2 linked regions of the Myxococcus guangdongensis genome follow. Each later gene encodes a partner of the first gene's protein in a complex. Links are inferred from orthologs where the notes say so. Each region holds a gene or a part of one and is shown on either strand. Other genes may lie near its edges.

Region 1 (7,879 bases):
GCACCGGGGTGTCCGGGGGTCCCGCGGGCGCCTCGTGCACGCCGGAAGGATGGTGCGACAGCAGGTTGACGGAGTCCTTCATGACGCCAGCGCCTGTTCCGGGTCCAGGAGGATGAACAGCGAGGGGCCGCGTCGGCCGATGGCCACCACGCAGTCGCGGTCTCCGAGGCGGAGGCTCGACGGTGGCGGCTCCAACATGGAGGGCTTGAGCTTCACCACGCCGCTGACGCTGTCCACCCAGACACCCGCGGGCCCCGTCTGCGTGCGCAGCACGAGGATGCGCGCGTCGCGCGGAGGCACGGGCGCGTCGGGACCGGCGACCAGGGGCGCTCGCTCCGCGAGCCCCAGGCGCACCTTGATGTCGTACGCGGGCAACAGCTCTCCGCGAAGGTTCAACACGCCGAGCAGTTGGGGCTCCGCCCGGGGTATCTCCGTCAGCGGCGGCACCTTGGAGATTTCGCGCACCGCGCGGATGGGCACCGCGTAGGACTCTCCCTCCAGACGGAAGGCGAGGTACTCCTCGGGGACCTCCTCGGGCGTGACGGAGGCCACGCCGTCGCTGCCGGCGGCGAAGTCCTGCAGCCCGCTGACGTCCTCGTCCGGACGGAAGAAGAAGTCGTCGAGCAGTGCGGCGAACCTGGACACGGCTCGCGAGGATAGCAGCCGGCCGCGCCTGGCGTCAGGCCCGCCTTCGCTCCATGGCCAGCCCGTCTTCCAGCAGCGCGCCGACATCCAGCACCAACACGGGAGTCCGGTTTCCCAGGTCCGTGGCGCCGGAAATGCCCCGGACGGATTGGAGCCGGCCGCCCAGGGGCTTGGTGACGATGTCCTGCTGCCCGTGCAGCTCGTCCACGGCGATGCCCAGCCGCTCCTGCGCGAGTCCCACCACCACCACGAAGTAGCGGCTCACCGGCCGTTCGGGGAGACCGAACAGGCGCGACAGGCGCACGAAGGGGAGCGTCTGTCCGCGCAGGTCCAGCACCTCGCGCCGCTCCACGGTGCGAATCTCGCGGGGCTGCACGGAGAGGATTTCGAGCACGCTGTTGAGGGGAACCGCGTACGTGCGAGCACTCACGCCCACGACCAGCGCGCGGATGATGGCCAGCGTGACGGGCAGCGTCAGGTGGAAGGCGGTGCCCTTCCCGCGCTCGCTCCACACGTCGATGATGCCGGAGAGGTTGCCCAGGTTGTTCTTCACCACGTCCAGGCCCACGCCGCGGCCGGACAGCTCGGACACGCTGCGAGCGGTGGAGAAGCCTGGGAGGAAGATGAGGTTGAGCAGCTCGCGGCGGCCCATCTCCTCGGCCTGCGCGAAGGTGATGAGGCCGCGCGTCAGCGCCACCTCGCGCACGCGCAATTCGTCGATGCCCGCGCCGTCGTCGCTCACCTCGATGACGACGTGGTTGCCCTTCTGCACCGCGCGCAGCGCCACCACCGCGCGGCGGGACTTGCCCGCGGCCAGTCGTGCGTCCGGAGACTCCACGCCGTGGTCGATGGCGTTGCGGATGAGGTGCATGAGCGGGTCGCTCAGCTCCTCGACGATGAGCTTGTCGAGCTCCACCTCGCCGCCGCCGATGACGAAGTCGATCTCCTTGCCCGCCTCGCGGGTGATGCGACGCACCAGTCGGGCCAGCTTGTCGAACACCTGGCCCACGGGGACCATGCGCGCCTCGAGCAGTCCCTCCTGGAGGGCCTCCAGCTTGCGCTCCAGGCCGCGGGTCTCGCGCGCCAGCTCCTGACCGAAGAGCTTCGACAGCGGCACGACGCCATCCTGCCGCGCGGACTCGGCGAGCCGCTGGAGGTTGGCCTTGATGAGCAGGAGCTCGCCCACCATGTTGATGAGGCCATCCAGCTTGCCGATGTCGACGCGCACCGTCTGCGTCAACGAGCGCAGCGACGGCTCCGGCGCCGCGGCGGCCACGGTGGGCGGAGGTGTCGAGGCAGGGGCCTCGGCGGAGGTCGACACGGCACGAACGGGGGCGCGGCCTCCCGGGCCCTGGAGGTACGTCACGAGCGACGGCCCGGTGGAGCCCGAGCCACCCTGGGGCAACGCCACGCCACCCGGGCCCATGACCGGGGAGGAGCGCAGACCCGAGGGGAACACGCCCGAGTTCGCGACGGTCGCGCTCCAGCCTGCGGAGGGTGCGCCGGGGCCGCGTGTCCCAGCCGGGAGTCCCGGGTCCGAGGGAGGAATGAGGCCCGGGGGAATCGCCCCCGTCGGAGGCGCCGACGAGGGATTCACGCCTCCGGCACCAGGGCCCATCGTCGATGCCCCCGACAGGTGCGCGGAGGCAGCGCCACCAGCGCCAGGCCCCAGGGGGAACGTGCCCGGTATCTGCCCTGAGGGATTCACGCCTTCGGCGCCATGCTCCATCGGGTGCATGCCCGGCACCTGCGCCGAGGAATTCCCCCCACCCTGCCCCATCGGGGACGTGCCCACGTCCTCACGCCCGGCGCCACCCGGCGCCACTCCAGGCCCTTGTTCCGTGAGCGGCAGCGACGGCTGTCGCCCCTCCGCCGTCCCCTTCGCGCCGCGCTTCTTCCCGCCGCGCTTCGTCGTGGGCGGCGCGACCGTGGAGACCTCGGGACGCGTACCCGGTGGCTCCACGACGATGGCGGGAGTCTCCACCACCCGGGCCAGCACCTCCGCCGAGTGGGCCGTCGCGGGCACTCCCACGGGCCGCACGTTGAGGGGCGCGAGCTCCGCGGGCGTCCCACTCAGCCCGGACTCCAGCTCCATCACCGACACGTGCGTGCCGAAGATGAGATCGAACGCGATGCCATGCGCCCCACCCGGCCGCGCGGACGGCAGCGTGCTGATGACCTCGCCCAGCGGCTTGAGGCGCGTGTTCAGGTCCGCCAGCCCCTTGTCGAAGTCCGACAGGTCGAACGCCGCGCGCACGCGCCACAGCGCCACGCCCCGCCGCACGTTCTCTCGGAGCCGATGCTCCTCGTACTCGGTGAAGACCGAGCGCACCTGCGCTTCCAGCTCCAGCCGCTCCAGCGGGTCCTCATCCAGCGCGATGGGCGCCTCGCCCAGGCGGATCAACCGCTCCGCCATGCCCTCCACGCGCCGGCTCAGCCCCTCCGTCTCCGAACCCCGCGCCGTCTCCGCCAACAGCGCCTGGAACGCATCCAGCGCCTCAATCAGCGTGTCGAGCACCGCGTCGTCCAGCAGCAGCTTGCCCAGCCGGAGCCGGTCGAGCAGGTCCTCCGTCCCATGCGCCAGCCGGGAGATGCGCTCCTGGCCGAACAGCCCCGCCAGGCCCTTGAGCGAGTGCGCCGCGCGGAAGATGCCATTGACCCGCTCCGGGTCCGCCTCGTGGCCGCGCCGCTCGTCCAGCACCAGCAGGTCCTTGCCGAGCGCCTCGAGAATCTCGGTCGCCTCGGCCACGAACTCGGCCAGGGCCTTGCTCGGAGGACTCACGGCAGCTTCAGGTACCGGCGCAAGAGCCCCTCGAGACTGCCGGGCTGGAACGGTTTGACCAGGTACTCCGCCGCCCCCAACGCCATGCCCCGCTCGCGGTCCTGCTCCCGCCCCTCCGTGGTGATGATGAAGAGCGGCACGTCGCGGTAGTTGGGGTTCTTCTTGACGAAGTTGATGAGCTCCAGCCCGTTGATGTCGGGCATGTTGATGTCGGTGATGATGAGGTCGAAGCGGTGACGCGGCAGCAGCTTCAGCGCCTCGAAGCCGCTGGACGTCACGACGGCCTCGATGCCATCCACCGCCTCCACCGTCGACGCGATGTATTCGCGCGACGCCTTGGAGTCCTCGACAATCAACACCTTGACACGCATGCGTGCACGCCCCGGACGGTCTCCCGATGCTAACAGAAGGCCTGCCCGGTCGCCGAGCTTCAGCCCTTCCTGCCTGGTAGGAGCCGGACGAGCCCCTTGTCCGTCAGAAGGGCCACCCGTCCGCCCTTGAACGCGGGCAGGAAGCCCTTCTGGAAGGCCTCCGCCCGCGCCGCGTCGTCCAGCGAACCGCCGCCGGGGATTTCCAGCGCCACCGACGCCACCTTGGCCCGGCTGAGCACCTTGCCCGCCTCGGCCAGCGCCTCGTGGAGCCCCTGGGCGTCCAGCGCCTTCCGGGCCCCCAGGCCCACGACGAAGATGCGCGGCACCTCCAGCTTCCCGTCCGCGGGCAACAGGAGCCAGTCGTCCTTCACGCCGGAGAAGAAGCCGCCCTTGAGCACCCGCGACAACACACCGCACAGCCGCCAGTCCACGTAGCCCGCGGTGGCCGGCAACGGGCGATCATCCTCGGCCACGAACAGGCACAGGGCGTCCACGCCCGTCAGCGAGTCCAGCCCCTCCATCCCGATGTCGTGCGTCGTCGTCTGGCTCACCGCGGTTGCTCCTCGGCTCGGGACTTCAGTCCTTCTTGAGCGCCACCGCCACCCGGTCCAACAGGCCGTTGACGAAGGCGCTGGACTCCTCCGTCCCGAAGTTCTTCCCCAGCTCCACCGCCTCGTTGATGGTGACCTTGCGGGGGATGTCCGGACGGTACTTCAGCTCGAAGATGCCCACGCGCAGCACGTTGCGGTCGATGCGGGACATGCGGTCCAGCCGCCAGTTGTGGCTGTGCGACTCGATGAGCCGGTCAATCTCCGCGCGGTGGCCCTGCACGCCGTCCACCAGCTCGCGGGCGAACTTCACCGCGTCGGGGTCCCGCTTCGGCTCCTCGGCCTCGGCGGAGGCGGTCCACGCCGACTCCAGCGCCTCGTACACCGACGTCCCCGGCGTCATCTCCAACTGGTAGAGCGCCTGCAACGCCCGCTCACGTCCCGTTCTGCGCGCGCCCATGGACTAGCCCTTCCTCGCGTCGAGCGCGGGGATGCGCGCATACAGGTTCACCATCTCGATGCAGGCCAGCGTGGCCTCGGCGCCCTTGTTGCCCGCCTTCACGCCCGCCCGGTCGATGGCCTGCTCCACCGTGTCGGTGGTCAGCACGCCGAACGTCACCGACGTCGCGGGGTTGGCCGCCGCCGCGTTGAAGGCCACCGCGCCGATGCCCTTGGCGCACTCGCCGGCCACGTAGTCGAAGTGGGGCGTGCCGCCACGGATGACGGCGCCCAGGGCGATGACGCCCACGTACTGACGCGACTCCGTCACGCGGCGCACCAGCCCGGGCAGCTCGTACGTGCCGGGGCAGCGGTACACGTCCACGTCCGCGTCGGCCACGCCGTGGCGCACCAGCGTGTCCACGGCGCCCTTGGCCAGCTCCTCGGTGATGAAGCCATTGAAGCGGGCGACGCAGATGGCGAAGCGGCCCTTGGGGGGGAGGAAGTCACCTTCGATGTAGCGAGGCATGCGGGGCTTCCTACACCACCCGCGCCCCCGCCGTCGCCTGCTACGGCGTGCCGAAGCCCGCCGCCCGGACGGCCGCCTCCGTCACCCCACCCCCGCCGCCCACCTGCCCGCGCTGGAGCGAGAACAGCCGGGCCACGTACTTCCCAATCGGGTCCGCCTCCAGGTTGACCCGGGCCCCCACCGCCTTGGCCCGCAAGGTGGTGCGCTCCTGCGTCTCCGGAATCAGCTGCACCCCGAAGCGGTCCGCGCCCACGCTGTTGACCGTCAGACTGATGCCGTCGATGGCCACCGAGCCCTTCTCGATGAAGTACGGCGCCAGGGACTCGGGCAGGCCGAACACCATCACCCACGAGCCGCCTTCCGGGTAGGTCTCCAGCACCGAGCTGACCTGGTCCACGTGCCCGGAGACCAGGTGCCCGCCCAGCCGGTCCCCCAGCGCCAGCGCCCGCTCCAGGTTGACCCTGTCCCCGGGCCGCACCCCGTCCAGCGTGGTGCGCCTGAGGGACTCGGGCGCCACCTGCACCCGGAAGGTGTCCCCCGCCAGCTCCACCACCGTGAGGCACGCGCCATCCACGGCGATCGACTCACCCAGCGCGAAGCCCGAGGCCCCCAGCGCCGTGCGAATCCACAAGTCCGTCATCCCACCCGGAATGACGCGCTCCACCCTGCCGATGTCCTGAATGAGCCCGGTGAACATGATGCCCAGGCTTATAACGAACGGCCCTCCGGGTCGCCCCCGTCCGGCGCGCCGATGTGTCCGTCATTCACCGACACCATGGCCCCGCTCATGGGCGCCTGAAGTGCCTAGAGCAGCGCCTGGAGCAGGATGTCCGGGCCGTGCTGCTCGAAGGTGAGGTCCTTCACCGCGAGCGCCTGGGCCATCTCCTTCACGCCCAAGTCACCGGCCCACGACATGCCCTCGCGACCGAGCAGCTTGGGCGCCAGGAACAGCGCCAGCTCGTCCGCCAGCTTCTCGCGCAGGAAGGAGCCGTACATCTCCGAGCCGCCCTCCACGAGCACGTGGTTGTGGCCGGAGCGGGCCAGCTTGCGCAAGAGCGCCTTCAGGTCCACCCGGTCCGCCTTGGGGCGCACCTGCCACACCTCCACGCCCTGGGCGAGGAAGCGCCGGGCCTTGCGGCCCTCGGGGTCCTCCAGCGTCGCGATGATGGTGCGCGCGGAGCTCTTCTGGTTGAAGACGGTGTAGCGCGGCGACAGGCGCAGCCGGCTGTCCACCACCACGCGCAGCGCGTCCTTGCCCTGGCCACCGGGCAGCCGCGTGGTGAGCTTGGGGTCGTCGTGGCGCACGGTGTTGGCGCCCACCAGGATGACGTCCACGGAGTCGCGCAGCCGGTGCACCCACTCGCGCGCCTTCTCGCCCGTCACCCAGCGCGAGTCCCCCGTGGCCGTGGCCAGCTTGCCGTCCAGCGTGGCCGCGGCCTTCAGCGTCACCCAGGGCAGGCCCGTGCGCAGCTGCTTGAAGAAGGGCCGGTTGAGCTTGTCCGCCTCCGCCTGGAGCACGCCGGTGACGACCTTCACGCCCGCGCGGCGCATGCGCGCCACGCCCTTGCCGCTCACCTTGGGGTTGGGGTCCGCCGAGCCGCAGAAGACGCGGCGCACGCCCGCCTCGATGATGGCCAGGCTGCACGGCGGCGTGCGGCCATAGTGGTCGCACGGCTCCAGCGTGGAGTAGAGGTCCGCGCCCCGCGCCTTGGCGCCCGCGGCCTCCAGCGCCACCACCTCCGCGTGCGCCGTGCCCGCCTTCTTGTGGTAGCCGCGCGCGATGATTCGGCCGCCCTTGACCAGCACCGCGCCCACCACGGGGTTGGGGCTGGTGCGGCCCAGGCCCTTGGCGGCCTCCTCCAGGGCGATGCGCATGAAGAACTCGGCCACCGCGCGGTCGAAGTCCGCCGCCCGCTTCGCCCGGGGCGCCCTCGTGGCTTCGAGCTTTGCCCGCGTGAGCAGCCTCATCCGTTCTCCTTCAACTCCCCTGGCCCGGGAGGAGCGGCGGCTTCGACTTGCGCTCGCGCTCCTGGTCCTCGAGCAGGTCCTTCAGCTCATGCAGGAACTCGGAGATGTCGCGGAAGCTGCGGTACACGGAGGCGAAGCGCACGTAGGCCACCTCGTCCATCTGCTGCAGCCGGCGCATGACCTCCTCGCCGATGACGGACGAGTTGATCTCCTTCTCTCCCATGCCCTGCAAGAGCCGCTCGATGGCCACCACGGTCTCCTCCAGCTTGTCGGCGGAGACGGGGCGCTTCTCGCAGGCCTTCTTCAGGCCGCTGACGATCTTCTCGCGGTCGAACGCCTCCCGCCGGCCGTCCTTCTTCACGATGAGCGGGTAGAGCTCCTCCACCCGCTCGTACGTCGTGAAGCGGCGCTTGCAGGCCAGACACTCGCGGCGCCGCCGGATGACGGAGCCCTCGTGTGACTCTCTCGAGTCGATGACCTTGTTTTCGGCATCCTGGCAGAACGGGCAGCGCATGGAGGCGGGAGAGAATCTCCTGTCGGCGAACGAGCGGCGAGCTACTTCAGACGCGAGGCGTACAGCGGGAAGCTCTGGGCCAGC
Region 2 (7,806 bases), on another replicon or contig:
TCACCAAGTTCGTCAACGACCTGATGCGGAAGGGCAAGAAGTCCATCGCGGAAGGCGTCTGCTACGGAGCCTTCGCCCTCATCGAAGAGCGCGCGAAGGAGGACCCCCTCAAGACGTTCAAGAAGGCCCTCGACAACGTCAAGCCGGTGCTGGAGGTCAAGAGCCGCCGCGTCGGTGGCGCCACCTACCAGGTGCCCGTCGAGGTCCGTCAGGACCGTCGCGTCGCCCTCGGCATGCGTTGGATCATCACGTACTCCAAGGCCCGTGGCGAGAAGACCATGCAGGAGAAGCTGGCCGGCGAGATCATGGACGCCGCCAACAACCGCGGCAACGCGGTGAAGAAGCGTGAAGACACGCACAAGATGGCGGAGGCCAACAAGGCCTTCGCGCACTACCGCTGGTAGGTCTTTCGGCCTCGCGGTGTCCCGCCCGGATGCAGAGGTTGCATCCGGGCGGTTTCTTTAGGTGAAGCAGGTTCTCTGAAATCGTCCGGGTGGGAACGTGAGACGGGCTTCACAAAGCCCTCCCGCCCTCATGGAGAGGTACCGACGCAATGGCTCGCGAGCATCCCCTGGAGCGCTACCGCAACATCGGCATCATGGCGCACATCGATGCCGGCAAGACGACCACCACCGAGCGGATCCTCTTCTACACCGGCGCCATCCATCGGATGGGCGAGGTGCACGAGGGAAACACCACCACGGACTGGATGGTCCAGGAGCGTGAGCGCGGCATCACCATCACCTCCGCCGCCATCACCGCCTTCTGGCAGCGCAACGAGCATCGCTACCGCGTCAACCTCATCGACACCCCCGGGCACGTGGACTTCACCATCGAGGTGGAGCGCTCCCTGCGCGTGCTCGACGGCGCCGTCGCCGTGTTCGACGCGGTCAACGGCGTGGAGCCGCAGTCGGAGACGGTCTGGCGCCAGGCGGACCGCTACAAGGTCCCCCGTATCTGCTTCATCAACAAGATGGACCGCATCGGCGCGGACTTCGAGATGTCCGTCGGCACCATCCGCGAGAAGCTCGGCGCCAGGGCGGTGCGCATGCAGCTGCCGCTGGGGGCCGAGGACAAGCACCGCGGCGTCATCGACCTCCTGACGATGAAGGCCCTGGTCTTCGTCGACTCGGAGCAGGGGAGCCGCTACGACATCGAGGCGATTCCCGAGGAGTACCGCGAGCAGGCCGAGGCCGCGCGCGCGGAGCTGCTCGAGGCCGCCGCGGAGCAGGACGACGCGCTGACGGAGAAGTTCCTGGAGGGCCAGGAGCTCACCGAGCAGGAGGTCCGCGCGGCCATCCGCAAGGGCTGCGTGGGGCTGAAGCTGTTCCCGGTGTTCTGCGGGTCGGCGTTCCGCCACAAGGGCGTGCAGCCGCTGTTGGACGCGGTCATCGACTACCTGCCGAGCCCGCTGGACATCCCGCCGGTGCACGGCAAGACGCCCAAGGGCGAGGACGCGGTGCGCGAGACGCGGGACGACGCGCCCTTCAGCGCCCTGGCGTTCAAGATCATGAACGACCCGGCGTTCCAGTCGCAGACGCTGACGTTCCTGCGCGTCTACTCCGGGAAGCTGGAGGCGGGCACGGCGGTGTGGAACTCGGTGAAGGGCAAGCGCGAGCGCGTCAGCCGCCTGGTCCAGATGCGCGCGGACAAGAAGGACGAGCTGACCGAGTGCTACGCGGGTGACATCTGCGCGGTGGTGGGCCTGAAGCTGGCGGCGACGGGCGACACGCTCTGCGACGACAAGCAGCCCATCATCCTCGAGCGGATGGAGTTCCCCGAGCCGGTCATCGACATCGCCATCGAGCCGAAGTCCACGGCGGACCAGGACAAGATCATCCAGTCCCTGCAGCGCCTGGCGATGGAGGACCCGTCCTTCCGCGTGCGGACGAACGAGGAGACGGGGCAGACGCTGATCGCCGGCATGGGCGAGTTGCACCTGGAGATCATCGTCGACCGCCTCCTGAGGGAGTTCAAGGTCGACGCGAACATTGGCAAGCCGCAGGTGGCCTACCGCGAGACCATCACCACGCCGATGCAGGCCGAGGGCAAGTTCATCCGCCAGACGGGCGGCCGGGGGCAGTACGGCCACATCTGGCTGAGGGTGATGCCGAACGAGCCCGGCAAGGGCTTCGCCTTCGAGAACAAGATCGTCGGCGGCGTGGTGCCCAAGGAGTTCGTGGACGCGGTGCGCGACGGCGTCCAGGAGGCCCTGCAGAACGGCCCCGTGGCGGGCTACCCCATGGTGGACGTGAAGGTGGAGGCCTACGACGGCTCCGTGCACGACGTGGACTCGAGTGAGATGGCGTTCAAGATCGCCGGCTCGCTGGCCTTCAAGGACGCGGTGCGCGCGGCCAGCCCCGTGCTGCTCGAGCCCATCATGAACTGCGAAATCGTCACGCCCGAGCCCTTCATGGGCGACGTGATTGGCGACCTGAACGGCCGGCGAGGCAAGGTGCTGGGCATGACGCCCCGCCCAGGCAACCTGCAGGCCATCCAGGCACAGGTGCCCCTGGCCGCCATGTTCGGCTACTCGACCGACCTGCGCAGCCGCAGCCAGGGAAGGGCGACCTACACCATGCAGTTCAGTCACTACGCGCCGGCGCCCAAGACGGCGCTGAACCGCTACTGACGGCCCGGCAGTCGACCCTGCGGGCGATTTCAGTTGACGTTGTGGCGGGTTTGGAGCAGGACGCAGCACCTTCGCAGTGAGTTTTTGCGGGATTCGATACGCGCCGGGTGATTGACCGGCTCAGCCGCGGTGAGGAGTGTCATGGCCAAGGAGAAGTTCGAGCGTAACAAGCCCCACGTGAACATCGGCACGATCGGACACGTGGACCACGGCAAGACGTCGCTGACGGCGGCCATCACGAAGGTGCTGGCGAAGACGGGCGGCGCCACGTTCCTGGCGTACGACCAGATCGACAAGGCGCCGGAAGAGCGCGAGCGCGGCATCACGATCTCGACGGCGCACGTCGAGTATCAGACGAAGAACCGTCACTACGCGCACGTCGACTGTCCGGGCCACGCCGACTACGTGAAGAACATGATCACGGGCGCGGCGCAGATGGACGGCGCCATCCTGGTGGTGTCGGCGGCGGACGGCCCGATGCCCCAGACGCGTGAGCACATCCTGCTAGCGCGCCAGGTCGGTGTCCCGTACATCGTGGTCTTCCTGAACAAGGTGGACCTGCTGGACGACCCGGAGCTGCGCGAGCTGGTGGAGATGGAGGTCCGGGACCTGCTGAAGAAGTACGAGTTCCCCGGCGACAGCATCCCCATCATCCCGGGCTCCGCCGTGAAGGCGCTCGAGGGTGACGCGAGCGACATCGGCGAGCCGGCCATCCTGAAGCTGATGGAGGCGGTGGACAGCTACATCCCGACGCCGCAGCGCGCGACGGACAAGCCCTTCCTGATGCCGGTGGAGGACGTGTTCTCCATCGCCGGCCGTGGAACGGTGGCGACGGGCCGCGTGGAGCGCGGTCGGGTCAAGGTCGGCGAGGAGGTCGAGGTCGTCGGCCTTCGCCCGACGCAGAAGACGGTCGTGACGGGCGTGGAGATGTTCCGCAAGCTGCTGGACGAGGGCATGGCGGGCGACAACATCGGCGCGCTGGTTCGCGGCCTGAAGCGTGAGGACATGGAGCGTGGGCAGGTGATTGCCAAGCCTGGCAGCATCACGCCGCACACCAAGTTCAAGGCGCAGATTTACGTGCTGTCGAAGGAAGAGGGTGGTCGTCACACGCCGTTCTTCAAGGGCTACCGTCCCCAGTTCTACTTCCGCACCACGGACGTGACGGGAACGGTGAAGCTGCCGGAGAACGTGGAGATGGTGATGCCGGGCGACAACATCGCGATCGAGGTGGAGCTCATCACCCCTGTCGCGATGGAGAAGGAGCTGCGCTTCGCTGTTCGCGAGGGTGGCCGCACGGTGGGCGCCGGCGTCGTGGCGGAAGTGATCGAGTAGCAGACCTCCTACCGGCTCCCCGGGACGTCCTTCCGGGGAATTTCCAGGGAGCCGGAGGAAATCCAGTTGCATACACCGGGGCGGGATGGTAATCACCGCGCCCCTTCGTTCTGAAGAAACGGCTCTGTGACAACCAGGGGACGTCGGTCGTAGCGCCTTCCGGGGCGTTGGCACAAAGTTCGTTCTAAGAGGTTCTTGCGAATGGCGACACAGAAGATCCGCATCCGGCTGAAGGCATACGACTCGAAGCTCCTGGACCAGAGCGCGGGTGAGATCGTCGAGACGGCTAAGCGCACTGGCGCGAAGGTGGCCGGTCCGATCCCCCTTCCTACGCGCATCAACAAGTTCACCGTGCTGCGTTCTCCGCACGTGGACAAGAAGAGCCGCGAGCAGTTCGAGATCCGCACCCACAAGCGCCTGCTCGATATTCTCGAGCCTACGCAGCAGACGCTGGATGCGCTCATGAAGCTGGATCTGTCGGCCGGCGTTGACGTCGAGATCAAGTCCTAGGAAGCGGGTGGGCGTCTGAGTGGTTTCACTCCGACCCCCGCGAGGAAAGTGCCATGGCGAAGTTTGACGTTGTCGACCTGGATTTGAAGAAGGTGTCGGAGATCGAGCTCTCCGACGACATCTTCGGCGCTGAGCCGAACACGCACCTCTTTTACGAGGTCGCGAAGATGCAGCAGATCAACCGGCGCCGCGGCACGGTGGGTGTGAAGAACACCTCGCTGGTCAGCGGCGGCGGCAAGAAGCCCTGGAAGCAGAAGGGCACTGGCCGCGCCCGCCAGGGTTCCATCCGCGCTTCCCACTGGGTGGGCGGCGGCAAGGCGATGGCTCCCAAGGCTCGCGACTACTTCTACCGCCCGCCCCGCAAGGTGCGCCGCGGTGCGCTCAAGTCCGCGCTGTCCCTGCGCGCCAAGGAGAAGACGCTCATCATCCTGAGCGGGTTCTCCCTGGACGCCCCCAAGAGCAAGCAGGCCTTTGAGGTGCTGACCAAGCGCCTGAAGCTGCAGAACGCCCTGGTGGTGGACGAGAAGGGCAACACCAACCTGCACCGCAGCGTGCGGAACCTGGCCAAGTTCGACGTGCTTCCTCCCGAGGGTGTCAACCTCGAGATGGTGCTGAAGCACTCGCACCTGGTCCTGACCTCCGCGGCCGCGAAGACCCTCGAGGGGGCGCTGTCATGAACCTGAACGATGTCATCAAGGGCCCGCTCATCACCGAGAAGCTGGACAAGGCCCGCGAGAAGTTCCGTCAGTACTCGTTCATCGTCGACCGTAAGGCCACCAAGCACGACGTGGCTCGCGCGGTGACGACGCTGTTCAAGGTCACCGTCGAGGGCGTTCGCACCAACATCGTCCGCGGCAAGATCAAGCGCGTGGGTCGGAGCATCGGCAAGCGGCCCAACTTCAAGAAGGCGGTCGTCACCCTCAAGGAAGGCGACTCGATCGAACTCTTCGAGGGAGGGGCGGCCTGACGCTACGGCGTTGAGGTCAGCCTGAGGAACACACCATGGGCATCAAGAAGTACAAGCCGACAAGCGCCGCCCGCCGTCTGATGACGGTGTCCGATTTCGCGGACATCACCAAGGACGCGCCCGAGAAGAAGCTGACCGAGCCGCTGAAGCGCTCGGGTGGCCGCAACGTCCACGGACACATCACCCGTCGTCACCAGGGTGGTGGTCACAAGCGCCGCTACCGCGTCATCGACTTCAAGCGTCGTGACAAGGATGGCGTGCCGGCCAAGGTCACCGCGGTGGAGTACGACCCGAACCGCACCGCCAACATCGCCCTGCTGACGTACGCGGACGGTGAGAAGCGCTACATCCTGGCCCCCGTGGGCCTGAATGTGGGCGACACCCTGTTCGCCGGCGAGAACGCGGACATCCGTCCGGGCAACTCCCTGCCGCTGCAGAACATCCCGGTGGGTACGGTCATCCACAACGTGGAGCTGAAGCCGGGCCGTGGCGCCCAGGTCATCCGCTCCGCCGGCACGTCCGGCCAGCTGATGGCGAAGGAGGGCCGCTACGCGCAGGTGCGCATGCCTTCCGGGACCGTCCGCATGGTCCTCATCGAGTGCCGCGCCACCGTGGGCCAGGTGGGTAACATCGAGCACGAGATCATCCGCATCGGCAAGGCGGGTAAGAGCCGGTGGCTGGGCATCCGCCCGACGGTTCGTGGTCTCGCGATGAACCCCGTGGACCACCCGCACGGTGGTGGTGAGGGTAAGTCCGGTCAGGGTAACCCGCACCCGGTGTCGCCGTGGGGCAAGAAGACCAAGGGTCTCACCACGCGTACCAACAAGCGTACTGACAAGTTCATCGTGAGCGGCCGCCGCCAGGGCGCGCGCAGCCAGTAAGAGGATTCGCAAGCCATGGCTCGTTCGATCAAGAAGGGTCCGTTCGTCGACGACTTCCTCGTCAAGAAGATCGAGGACATGATCAAGACGAACAAGAAGACTGTCGTGAAGACGTGGTCCCGCCGCTCCACCATCCTTCCGGAGTTCGTGGGTCACACCTTCGCGGTGCACAACGGGAAGAAGTTCATCCCGGTGTTCGTCACGGAGAACATGGTGGGCCACAAGCTCGGCGAGTTCTCCCCGACGCGTACGTTCGGTGGTCACTCGGCGGAGAAGAAGGTCGCCAAGGCCCCGGGCAAGTAGCCTGGCGCATTGCCTGAGAGCCTGAGGAGATGACCATGGAGTCGACTGCACATCTGCGTTTCCTGCGCATGAGCCCCCGCAAGCTGTCTACCGTTGCGGCGCTCATCCGGGGCAAGCCCGTCGAGGCGGCCCTCAACATCCTGAAGTTCACCCCGCGCGCCGCGGCCCTGCCGGTGGAGAAGCTCATCAAGAGCGCCGTGGCCAACGCGACCGACAAGTCCAAGGGACAGGTCGACGTGGACACGCTCTACGTCAAGACCATCTCGGTGGACCAGGGTCCTACCCAGCGCCGGTTCATGCCGCGCGCCATGGGCCGGGCCACCCCCATCAAGAAGAAGACCGCCCACGTCCACGTGGTGCTGGCCGAGGCCAAGAAGTAGGACCCGTCGGGCCCTGCCCGGACGTTCAAGGAGATTCACGTTGGGACAGAAAGTTCATCCGATCGGGTTCCGGCTTGGCGTCATCAAGACCTGGGACTCCAAGTGGTTCGAGCACAAGAACTACGCGCAGTGGCTCCATGAAGACATCCGCATCCGCGAGTTCGTGAAGAAGTCGCTGAACCACGCGGGCGTGTCCAAGGTGGAGATCGAGCGCGCCGCAAACAAGGTGAAGGTCAACGTCCACACCGCGCGCCCGGGTATCGTCATCGGCAAGCGCGGCGCGGGCATCGAGACGGTGAAGAAGGACCTCCAGCAGTTCACGAAGAACGAGGTCTTCCTCAACATCGTCGAGGTCCGCAAGGCGGAGACCGACGCGCAGTTGGTGGCGGAGAACATCGCCACGCAGCTCGAGCGCCGCATCGCCTTCCGCCGCGCCATGAAGAAGGCGCTGCAGACGGCCATGAAGTTCGGGGCGAAGGGCATCCGCGTGGCCTGCTCGGGCCGCCTGGGTGGCGCCGAGATGGCTCGCTACGAGTGGTACCGCGAGGGCCGCGTGCCCCTGCACACCCTCCGCGCGGACATCGACTACGGCTTCGCTGAGGCCAAGACGACCTACGGCAAGATCGGCTGCAAGGTCTGGGTCTGCAAGGGCGAGGTTCTCCCGGGCAAGGGTGGCCAGGCCCCCATGCCCTCCAACCGGTAATTGCCCTCCCGCGCCGGGTGTCTCCGCGAGGAGGCACCCGGGGCAGGGTAGGGAAGGACAGCGACGATGCTTCAGCCTGCACGTACGAAGTACCGCAA

What was found.
Region 2: the proteins of nusB (region 1) and rpsJ are in contact, whole or in part, in a solved structure (PDB 3D3B), measured with the Escherichia coli proteins. The link is inferred for Myxococcus guangdongensis from one-to-one orthologs.

The regions. Positions count from the first base shown.
Region 1 is NZ_JAJVKW010000001.1:61,153-69,031, forward strand. Bases 3,091-6,068 are described here. They hold nusB (transcription antitermination factor NusB), read right to left. Parts: upstream 4,807-6,068; coding sequence 4,375-4,806; downstream 3,091-4,374. Other genes in these bases: LXT21_RS00270 (chemotaxis protein CheW), read right to left, coding at 3,091-3,427; LXT21_RS00275 (response regulator), read right to left, coding at 3,424-3,798; LXT21_RS00280 (M17 family peptidase N-terminal domain-containing protein), read right to left, coding at 3,858-4,349; ribH (6,7-dimethyl-8-ribityllumazine synthase), read right to left, coding at 4,810-5,313; LXT21_RS00295 (riboflavin synthase), read right to left, coding at 5,354-6,010. Outside these bases: LXT21_RS00260 (chemotaxis protein CheW), read right to left, coding at 1-82; LXT21_RS00265 (chemotaxis protein CheW), read right to left, coding at 79-645; more of LXT21_RS00270, read right to left, coding at 680-3,090; bifunctional diaminohydroxyphosphoribosylaminopyrimidine deaminase/5-amino-6-(5-phosphoribosylamino)uracil reductase RibD, read right to left, coding at 6,118-7,281; transcriptional regulator NrdR, read right to left, coding at 7,292-7,795; LXT21_RS00310 (serine hydroxymethyltransferase), read right to left, coding at 7,837-7,879. UniProt on the Escherichia coli protein: Part of the processive rRNA transcription and antitermination complex (rrnTAC). The complex forms an RNA-chaperone ring around the RNA exit tunnel of RNA polymerase (RNAP).
Region 2 is NZ_JAJVKW010000004.1:291,194-298,999, forward strand. What follows is about bases 2,915-5,819. They hold rpsJ (30S ribosomal protein S10), read left to right. Parts: upstream 2,915-4,165; coding sequence 4,166-4,474; downstream 4,475-5,819. Other genes in these bases: tuf (elongation factor Tu), read left to right, coding at 2,915-3,964; rplD (50S ribosomal protein L4), read left to right, coding at 4,528-5,151; LXT21_RS14590 (50S ribosomal protein L23), read left to right, coding at 5,148-5,441; rplB (50S ribosomal protein L2), read left to right, coding at 5,477-5,819. Also shown: rpsG (30S ribosomal protein S7), read left to right, coding at 1-404; fusA (elongation factor G), read left to right, coding at 554-2,632; more of tuf, read left to right, coding at 2,774-2,914; more of rplB, read left to right, coding at 5,820-6,322; rpsS (30S ribosomal protein S19), read left to right, coding at 6,338-6,625; rplV (50S ribosomal protein L22), read left to right, coding at 6,661-7,005; rpsC (30S ribosomal protein S3), read left to right, coding at 7,046-7,708; rplP (50S ribosomal protein L16), read left to right, coding at 7,775-7,806. UniProt on the Escherichia coli protein: Involved in the binding of tRNA to the ribosomes. Part of the processive rRNA transcription and antitermination complex (rrnTAC). The complex forms an RNA-chaperone ring around the RNA exit tunnel of RNA polymerase (RNAP).